DNA from 2 places in the Pseudomonas sp. CFBP 8772 genome. Region 2 is predicted to be linked to the other one. Evidence: riboswitches for the same ligand, from Rfam matches in the RefSeq annotation. Region 2 holds a riboswitch; the other holds the start of a gene.
What was found. A riboswitch is a leader RNA that binds a small molecule or an ion and turns the genes downstream of it on or off. The one in region 2 is predicted to bind manganese.

Region 1 (5,040 bases), on a different contig from region 2:
AACAGCGACAGAAAAAACAGCGTCGCTTTCGGGTTCAGGCCGTTGGTGACGAACCCGGCCGTGAAGGCGCCCCGCGCGGTGCGCTCGCCCTTGGCGATGTCCACGGGCGCATCCGATGCGCTCGCAGGTTTGGCGCGCAGCGCTTTGATGCCGATGTAAATCAGGTACGCCGCTGCGGCCCATTTCAAGGCATTGAACAGGACGATGGATTGCGAAACGATCAAGCCAATCCCCAGCAGCGAATAGCCGACGTGCAGGAAAATCGCGGTGCCCACACCCATGGCGGTGTAGGTGCCGGCCTTGCGCCCGTGGGTCACGCTCTCGCGCACCACGACCGCAAAGTCCGGTCCGGGACTGGCGACGGCCAGCAGGTGAATCAGCGCAACGGTTAAGAATTCGGGCCAGTACATTGAAGTTCTCCAGGCGTTATGGCGAGCGGCAGGCTCTGGTAGGCTCGTCACATTACGCTTCCCACCCACCGAGCAAAAGGTACAGCTGATGCCCAGTCAACGCCGAGCAGTTTTCCTGGATCACACCTCTCTGGATCTGGGGGATCTCGACCTCGCGCCGTGGCGTGACACCTTCAGTGAACTGGTGCTGCATCCGAGCACCACAGCCGATCAGGTGGCCGAGCGTTTAAAAGATGCCGACGTGGCCATTTCCAACAAGACCATGATTGATGCCGACACGTTCGCCGCCTGCCCGAAGTTGAAACTGGTGCTGGTGACGGCCACCGGGGTCAACAATGTCGACCTCGCTGCCGCGCGTAAACACGGTGTGGTGGTGAGCAATTGTCAGGGCTATGGCACGCCTTCCGTGGCTCAACACGCAATGATGTTGCTGCTGGCGATGGCCACCCGCTTGCCTGACTATCAAAAAGCGATTCAACAGGGCCAGTGGCAAAAATCGAAGCAGTTCTGCTTGCTGGACTTTCCCATTGTCGAGCTGGAAGGCAAGACACTGGGGCTACTGGGCCATGGCGAACTGGGCGGTGCGGTCGCGAAGCTGGCGGAAGCCTTCGGCATGCGCGTGCTGTCGGGTCAGATTCCCGGTCGTCCTGCCCGCCCTGATCGCGTGCCACTGAATGAGCTGCTGCCCCAGGTCGATGCCCTCACCCTGCACTGCCCGCTCAACGAGCACACTCGGGACATGATTGGCGCCCACGAGTTGAGCCTGCTGAAACCCAAAGCCTTCATCGTCAACACCGCGCGCGGCGGCTTGATCAACGAGCAGGCACTGGCCGATGCCCTGCGCAACGGCCATCTCGGCGGCGCGGCCACCGACGTGCTGACGGTCGAGCCCCCGGTTAATGGCAATCCGCTGCTGTCGGGCGATATTCCGCGCTTGATCATCACGCCCCACAGCGCATGGGGCAGCCAGGAAGCGCGGCAGCGCATCGTCGGCCAGATCAACGAAAACGCTCTGGCGTTCTATGAAGGCAAGCCGGTCAGGGTCGTGAGCTGACACGCAGCGCTTTGCAGGCCCGCCACTCCGTCGCACAGGGCACGTGCGCGGCGCGGCAGGCCTGTTAAACTTCGCCCTTTTTTTCAAGGAGCCGACGATGGACCCGCGCAGTGAAGTGTTACTCCGGCAGGCCGGTTTGTTTCAGGGCTCCTTGTTGCTGACCGGCCTCCCCGCCGACGATCTGCTAAGCACGCTGCCCAATGCACGTGGCTGGAGCTGGCACGCTGGCGACTTCGACACCCTCGGTACGCGGTTTCCCGAGCGCGTGCACTTCGGCACCGAAGCACCGGCCGAACCCTTTGAAGCGGCGGTGCTGTTTTTGCCCAAGGCCCGCGACCTCGCCGATTACCTCATCAACGCGCTCGCTTCGCGTCTGGCCGGACGTGAGCTGTTTCTGGTCGGTGAAAAACGCGGCGGCATCGAAGCCGCGGCCCGCCAGCTGAGCCCGTTCGGACGCACGCGCAAGCTCGACAGCGCGCGTCATTGCCAGCTCTGGCAAGTCACCGTCGAAACGCCTCCGCCAGCCGTTGAACTCGACAGCCTGGCCAAACGTTTCGACATTGAAATCGAAGGCGGCGCGTTGAAGGTGGTGAGTCTGCCGGGCGTGTTCAGCCACGGCCGTCTGGACCGGGGTTCGGCTCTGCTGCTAGAGAACATTGATCGGCTTCCCGCCGGCCATCTGCTGGACTTCGGCTGTGGCGCGGGCGTTCTCGGTGCGGCGGTGAAACGCCGTTACCCCGAAACGACAGTGACGATGCTGGATGTCGACGCGTTCGCCACTGCCAGCAGCCGCATGACCCTGGCTGCCAATGGCCTCGAAGCCGACGTGCTGACGGGCAACGGAATCGACGCCGCGCCGCACGACCTGGACGCGATTCTGACCAATCCGCCGTTTCATACCGGCGTGCATACCGACTACGCCGCGACAGAGAACCTGCTGAAAAAAGCGCGGGAACATCTGAGAAAAGGTGGTGAACTGCGCTTGGTTGCCAATAGCTTCCTGCGCTATCAGCCGATCATCGAGTCGCATCTGGGGCCTTGCGCGATCATGGCCGAGGGCCAGGGTTTCCGGATTTACCGTGCGAAACGTGCGTGATAATTAGCGCTTGCCGAACGGCAAACGGCTAGGCAGAATCCGCACCGTCCTAGGGGAGTAGTCTCCCACGAGCGCCATGCTCGTCCGGCACGCATCAACATACTTGGTCCTCAGACCATGGTGCGTGCGACCCCAGATCCGCTCAGACGGATCGGTGGTTTGACAAGACCTATGACACGAACATCCTGACCCGGGGCGGGGAGGTTGTACGTGTCATAGCCGTGTTGACCCGCCCCTTAGGAAAACCCTGATGCTGGAATCCCTGTTGGTCCCCACCGCTGTCGTCGCACTGGCTGAAATCGGTGACAAGACCCAACTCCTCGCGCTCGTTCTTGCCGCTCGCTTCCGCAAACCCTGGCCCATCATCGCAGGGATTGTCGCAGCCACGCTGGCCAACCATGCTGCGGCCGGTGCCGTTGGCGCATGGTTCAGCAGCTATCTCTCCGACGCCGTCCTGCACTGGATCCTGGCCGCCAGCTTTACCGCCACGGCGCTGTGGACGCTGGTTCCGGACAAGCTGGACGATGATGAAGCCAGTACCAGTCGCAAGTTCGGCCCCTTCCTGACCACGCTGATCGCGTTCTTCATCGCAGAAATCGGCGACAAGACGCAGATCGCGACCGTCATGCTGGCGGCGCAATACCCAAGCTTGTGGCTGGTGATCCTCGGCACGACGCTGGGCATGTTGCTGGCCAATGTGCCGGTGGTGCTGGCGGGGAATTTCGCTGCGGAGAAACTGCCACTGACGCTGATCCGTCGTCTGGCAGCAGGGGCGTTCTTCATTCTGGCGATCGTTGCGGTGTACAAGGCGATGCAGATCAGCGGCTGGGTGTAGTCACAGACCCCATGCCCTTGCAGGAGTGAGCTGGCTCGCGATGCTTTTCAATCGCTCCGCAGATACGCGGCGACCGTTCGAGGATCGCGAGCAAGCTCACTCCTACAGCGTTTCATGCACGCACCCGCTCCGAAAAACGCCGCGCCAGCTCACCTATCGGCGTCAGGCGCTGATCAACCCTTCGGCGCCTGCTGATACAACGGCATCACTTTCGGAATCGCCGCCTGCAGCGAGGCGATCCGGTTGGACGAAGCCGGGTGGGTGCTCATGAACTCCGGCTGCGACGCGCCGCCTTGGGCTTCCATCTTCTGCCACAGCGTGATTGCGGCATTCGGGTTGTAACCCGCGCGAGCCGCCAGTTCGAGGCCCAGCAAATCCGCTTCGTTTTCATTGGCGCGGCTGTTCGGCAGCGTCAGGCTGTAATCGACCACGGTGTCGGCCAACGCCAGACTGTCCTGCCCCAATCCCAACAAGGCACCGGCACCCTGCTTGGCCATCTGCACACCGTAGGCCTTGGACATCGCTTCACGACCGTGTTCGCGCAGCGCGTGAGCGATTTCGTGGCCCATGACCGCTGCCAGTTCATCATCGCTGAGCTTCAGGGTATTGATCAGGCCGCTGTACACGATGATCTTGCCGCCAGGACCGCAGTTGGCGTTCAGCTCGTCGCTCTTGATCAGGTTGACGTCCCACTGCCACTGCGCCGCGTCGGGCCGTAATTTCGGCGCCTGGGCGATCAGTCGCTTGGCGATGGCCTGAACGCGCTTGCCCTCGGCGCTGCTGTTGTCGAGCACGCCTTTGGATGACGCTTCACTGACCGTCTGTTGATAAGACTGGGCGTACATCTGGTTGACTTCGTCAGTCGACAGCATGCTGAACATGTATTGCTTGCGCTCGACACCCACCGAATCGCCGGTGGTGGTATTGACCGCCTGACACCCGGCAACCAGCAACGCTGCCGTCACGCCACAAAGAGCAAAAATCCTGCGCATCTCGTATCTCCATTGAAACAATCGCGCCATCCTAGGCAATACGCAGGCTGAGCACCAGATGCCAGCCGTCTGCCATGTTAAAAGCCGCAAGGAAATTGCGCCTGTGTAACAGCAGCGAAATAACGGAATAGCGATTTGAACCGAGCCAGAGCGGATTACAACGGCGTCAGGCATTCCGGTGCGTTGAGCTTCGGGTCGTTCACCAAGTTGGCCAGCGGCCGTTCGCGCAGTTGCGTTTGCGGGGCGGCGAGCAAGGCCTGCAAGGTGATCAGCGGGCAGTCCGGAGCAAGCCAGGCGCGCTGCCCTTCTTCGTCGAGAATCAACGGTCGACGCTGGTTCATGGCCGACTGCGTGACCACGGCAACGCTCAGGTAGGTGTGGCCTTCGACGGGATAGGCTTCCCAGATCGCCGCGAAATACAGCGTCGATCCTTCCGCCGGCGTCAGCCAGAACGGCCGCTTGCGCACGCTGCCACGCCACTCATAAAAGCCGTTGGCCGGCAGCAGGCAGCGTCGTTCACGAAAGGCCTGCTTGAACATCGGTTGCTCCGCTACGGTTTCAGCGCGAGCATGGGCCGGCGTGCGCGACATGTCGGTCAGCCAGGGCGGCGTCAGCCCCCAACGTGCCCGCGCCACTTCGCGCCCGCGTTCCGC
Region 2 (5,040 bases):
ACCATTGCAACGCGGGGCAGACCGGTGTCCGTCCAGGTGTTTTGGGCGCTCATCACGATGCGGCGCAGTTCTGCGATTGGATTTTCCATACCCCACCGTGGGCTACACCGCGGTGCCTGGCAAGCCATTTGAGAAGATCAGGCAAGGATGTGCGAACAACCGGCAAACGCTAGCCCGGTGGTTGGCCGAACACTGGGGGCACGCGGCTCGTTCCAGGTCCGGAGCTCACGACCGGTGCTCACGACCGATGCTCACCACGGACAGTAACGACGCTCAACAACACCTCATTTCAAAAGGTCACGGTATGAAACTCAACGGAAAAATCGCGGTAGTCACGGGTGCCTCGAAAGGTATCGGCGCCGGAATCGCCAAGGCGCTGGCCGCCCAGGGCGCAACGGTCATTATCAACTATGCCTCCAGCAGGGCCGACGCCGAGGCGGTGGTCACTCACATCACCGCCCAGGGCGGCTCCGCCGTCGCCGTGCAAGCGGACATGAGTCAGGGGGCTGAGGTCACGCGCCTGTTCGACACGGTTCGCGAGCAGTACGGGACGCTGGATGTGCTGGTCAATAACGCAGGGGTGGCAGTGTTTCAGATGATTGACGACCTCACCGAAGAAGCCTTCCACACACAATTCAACCTGAACGTCCTCGGCTACCTGCTTGCGGTGCGAGAAGCAGTCAAGCTGATGGCGCCTGGGGCAAGCATTATCAACATCAGCTCGATCCTGAGCACCGACCCCTACCTGGCCTCCAGTGTCTACTCGGCCACCAAGGGCGCGGTCGACACCTTGAGCTTTGCGCTGGCCAGGGAACTGGGGCCGCGGGGCATCCGGGTCAATTCGATCCTGCCGGGCCACACCAACACACCCGCAACGGCCGGCCACTTTGCGGGCGAGCTGGGAGAGAAAATACTGGCGGGCACACCTCTGGGGCGTTTTGGAGAGCCAGAGGACATTGCCCCTCTGGCCGTGTTTCTGGCTTCCGGCGATTCCCATTGGGTCACCGGCGAATCCATCAGGGCATCCGGCGGGGTGCGCGGCGTGGGATATTGAACCATTGGCTTGACGGCTGAAGCGCACGGTTCATGTGCGCTCATATCGTCGTTTACGCCGCCGACAAATGCTCGTAAAGAATCGTCGCGCCGACCAGCATCAGCACAATGCCGCCGATGATTTCAGCGCGTTTGCCCACCACCGTGCCCAGCACGCGGCCCAGCATCACGCCGAGGGTGACCATGACCGTTGTCGCGACACCGATGGCGGCGGCGGCCACCAGGATATTCACGTTGACGAACGCCAGGCCAACGCCCACGGCCAGCGCATCGATGCTGGTGGCGAAGGCCGTCACGGCCAATATCAGGAAGGAGTGCTGGTTGGGCTTTTCTTCTTCGGCTTCTTCGTGCTTGAGGCCGTTGTAGATCATGTGCACGCCGAGCACCAAGAGGAGCGTGAAGGCAATCCAGTGATCCCAGTTCTCGACATAGGACGTGGCCGCCTGGCCGATCAGCCAGCCGATCAAGGGCGTAATGCCTTCAATCACACCGAAGATAATGCCGGTGCGCAGCGCTTCTATCAAACGAGGCTTGTGCAGGCTCGCGCCTTTACCGATGGCCGCTGCGAAAGCGTCCGTGGACATGGCCAAAGCAAGAAGGATGAGGGAAATCGGGTTCACGGTTATGTTCCAGTCGGGCTGTGAGTCAACGACGCAACCACACGCCCGACTTTAGGCATGGATGCATCGTTGGTCTCGCCAACCCGAAGGTGTTCGTGCCACGGCAGGCCGCCGAGAATGTTGACACGAACGCTCTGTGACAATGAGTCCAGAGCAGGCTACTCCCCAACAAGGGCCGCCACTATACCGCGTGAATGTGAAAGAAATGTCGACGCGTGACGTTCAGTTCAGCGAATCATCAGACGGCTTGAACCGCTTCCGACGTCGCAATACAGCCCAGGATTCTCAGATACAGACTCACCGTCGTACCCGCTCCGGGAGCCGTTTCGATGCGCGCGTCACCGCCCGACTTGATCGCAAAATCCTTTGCCTGCGCCAACCCCAGCCCCGTGCCCTGGCCGGTCGCCTTGGTCGTGAAAAGAGGCTCGAACACGCGGCCTGCTATTTCAGGGGCCATGCCGGGACCGTTGTCCCGTACGCTCACGACCAGGTAGTCGCCCTGTTGCAGCGATAAATCATCCTCCACATGCACCCAGCGCGTGGACAGATGCACCTGACCGCTACCCTTCAGGGCATCACGTGCATTGGCCAGCAGGTTCATGACGACCGCATGGAGTTGAGCTTCCAGACAGAGAACGCCCCAGCCCCATTCGGCGAGATCGAACGTGAGGTCGATGGTTTCGCTCATCGAATGACGCATCAGCGACTGCGCACCGTGAAGGCGAGCGGTCACATCGATGCAGATCAGTTCAGGCCCGTCACCGCGCACGCTGGTCATCAAATAGCCGATCAACTGCCGACCTTGCTCAACGGCTTGCAGTCCGGTTTCGGCGAAGCGCTCCACGTCCACTGGCCGTCGGGAGCGCAGGCGGATCAATTGAAACGCAGCGCTCACGCTCTGCAGCAAATTATTGAAGTCATGGGCGATGCTCGCCGTCAGCATTCCCAGAGATGAAATGCCCCTCGCGTTATCCAGCAGCGGGGTGACTTCGTTCTGGTTCTGCTCGGCGTGTTTGAATTGGTCCTGAAGTTGCGTCAGTTGCTTCGCCCGTTGCGTGCCCAGCCAGCGGGCCTCGAGCAAGGCAGCGGCCTGCCGGGCCAGTGCCTGCAAGGCAAGGGAATGGCGTTCGCTCAGTTGCCGGGGTTGTGTGTCGATCACGCAGACAGTGCCCAGCGCCGCGCCGCTGTCCGTGACAATGGGCGCACCGGCGTAGAAACGAATATAGGGAGGACCGAGCACCAGCGGGCTGGAAGCGAAGCGAGGGTCAACGGCCGCATCTTCGACGACCAGCACCTGCGCGGGGTCCAGGATCGCGTGGCCGCAGAACGCCAGATCCCGGTGGGTTTCCTGCACCTCAAGGCCGATGCAGGCTTTGAACCACTGACGATCCCGATCGACCAGCGACACCAGCGCAATGGGCGCCTCGCACAAAGTGGTCGCCAATAGAACGATGTCGTCGAATGCCTTCTCGTTGGCACTGTCCAGCACGTCCAGGTGTTCGAGCGAGAGGACACGCTCTTCCTCGTTGAAAGGAAAGGGGGCGGGATGGTGGGCCATCGATAAACCGGTGCTGGAAAATGTAGTCCGGCATCATGCGCTGTGCCCCGTGCTACCGCAAGGGCGGAGGCCTGTTGATGCCGAACTGGGGAAAGAAAACGACGCGCTGTCTGCTGTGCAACTCGTCGAGGCCTCGAAAGCGATCGACGCCTACGGCGCGCTGTTGGACGAGTCAGCCAAGGCGGCACCGATGCGGATCTTGAGGTCCTATAACGAGTTGGTCGATGCAGGTCACCGGCTCTAAGCGTTGAAAGAGGGGAACGCGCATCAGCCGTTCCCCTCGATGCACCCAGCCTGTCAGCCGAGGGCAACCTCGCTGGTCATGCCCACCAGGGTCACTTCCTCGGCCTGCGCAAAGATCATTTCAGTATTGCCCAGGTCCTGGGTCCAGTCGCCGGTGAGGGCGATTTCGAACCGATGGCCCTGAGCGTCCGCTTCCACATCCTTCAGGTAGGTGCGGTCCAGATCGTGGTTATAGACCATCTTCAGCGTCGTCCCGGTGCCGTCTCCGAAACCCGTGTAGCCCAATGCCGACACGTCGATTTTGTCGTTGTTGTTGGCGAACCGGTCAATCAGGTCCACGAAGCTCTGGGTGTCGGTGCGGTAGCTGTCAGTGGCTGCCGTGTAACGGAACACGTCAGCGTCATTGATGCCGTTGCGGCCGTAGACCGAAAGGTTCGGGTCGTCGCCGCCGCTCAACAGGTCGGCACCCGCGCCGCCGATAATCACATCCGAGCCTCTGCCACCATCGATGCGGTCGTTACCGGCCAGGCCGTAGATGACCTCCGACATGGCGCTCCCCGTGATCACGTCCCTTCCAGCCGTTCCTTCGACGGTGGGGGCGGTGAACACCAGATTGGTGCTGTTCAATTGCCCTGTCAGGTTGCCTTCGAACGCCAGTTCAAAGCGCTGCCCGTCAGCGTTGGCATCGAAACTTTTCAGGTAGGTGCGGGTGCCCTCAGCGTTGGCCTGGATGGCCAGCGTGCCATTGTGGCCGTCGCCAATGCCGGTGAAGCCCAATGCAATCAGGTCTACACGGTCCTGGGAAGCGTCGAAGTCCAGAATCCGGTCACTACCGGTTTCCGTAGCGGTACGGTAGCTGTCGCTGATCTGGCTGAAGCGGAAAATGTCTGCGCCGGTCCCGCCTGCCAGCACGTCACGGCCACCCCCGCCTTGCAGCAGATCGTCACCGCCCAGACCGCGGATGATCTCGGCCGTGTCGTTGCCAAGCAAGTGATTGGCCTCGCTGGAGCCATCCACATGGAATTGACCGTCCTGGCTGCCAAAGGTGGTGTCCAGGCTGCCATCGGCGTTCAGTCGAGTGATGACGTCGCCGGCGATCAGGATTTTGCCATCGGGCTGAACAACCACAGAGTGGGCATAGTTCTTCTCGCCTTGAGGCACCCGAATCGTGAGTTTGCCATCGTCGCTAAAGGAAGTGTCGAAGGAACCATCGGCATTCAGCCGCAGTACGTTGAAGGCGGTGTTGTCATTGCTCTCGCCGGCAATGATGATCTTGCCATCGGCTTGCACGGTTATCGCAGAACGGTAGTCCAGCCCCAGCGCGGTATCGAAGTACACCACGCCGTCCACGCCAAACGCGGTATCCAGGTTGCCGTCGGCTGCAAGTCGCTGAACGGCATAAACCGGATCGCCCGGGTCGTGGGGGCCGTCGGAACCCACGTACAGCCAACTGCCGAGCAATACGCTGCCGTCGGGCTGCACAACGGTGGCGATATTGCCGGTGCCGTAACGTCCGGCAGGGTTGAGGATAAGCGCGCCTTCGGTACCGAAATCCTCTGCCGGAGC

Region 1: linked by a shared signal. The riboswitch ahead of IFT99_RS12245 (TMEM165/GDT1 family protein) and the one ahead of mntP (manganese efflux pump MntP) in region 2 are both predicted to bind manganese.

The regions. Positions count from the first base shown of each region.
Region 1 is NZ_JACYUI010000005.1:56,238-61,277, reverse strand. It holds gene IFT99_RS12260 (LysE family transporter) at 1-410, opposite strand, end outside; gene IFT99_RS12255 (2-hydroxyacid dehydrogenase) at 499-1,464, shown strand; gene IFT99_RS12250 (class I SAM-dependent methyltransferase) at 1,562-2,560, shown strand; yybP-ykoY riboswitch at 2,601-2,721, shown strand; gene IFT99_RS12245 (TMEM165/GDT1 family protein) at 2,811-3,395, shown strand; gene IFT99_RS12240 (M48 family metallopeptidase) at 3,569-4,387, opposite strand; gene IFT99_RS12235 (SOS response-associated peptidase) at 4,543-5,040, opposite strand, start outside.
Region 2 is NZ_JACYUI010000001.1:658,730-663,769, forward strand. It holds gene IFT99_RS02845 (AraC family transcriptional regulator) at 1-89, opposite strand, end outside; gene IFT99_RS02850 (glucose 1-dehydrogenase) at 305-1,054, shown strand; gene mntP (manganese efflux pump MntP) at 1,107-1,673, opposite strand; yybP-ykoY riboswitch at 1,686-1,847, opposite strand; gene IFT99_RS02860 (ATP-binding protein) at 1,912-3,231, opposite strand; gene IFT99_RS02865 (hypothetical protein) at 3,242-3,475, shown strand; gene IFT99_RS02870 (calcium-binding protein) at 3,529-5,040, opposite strand, start outside.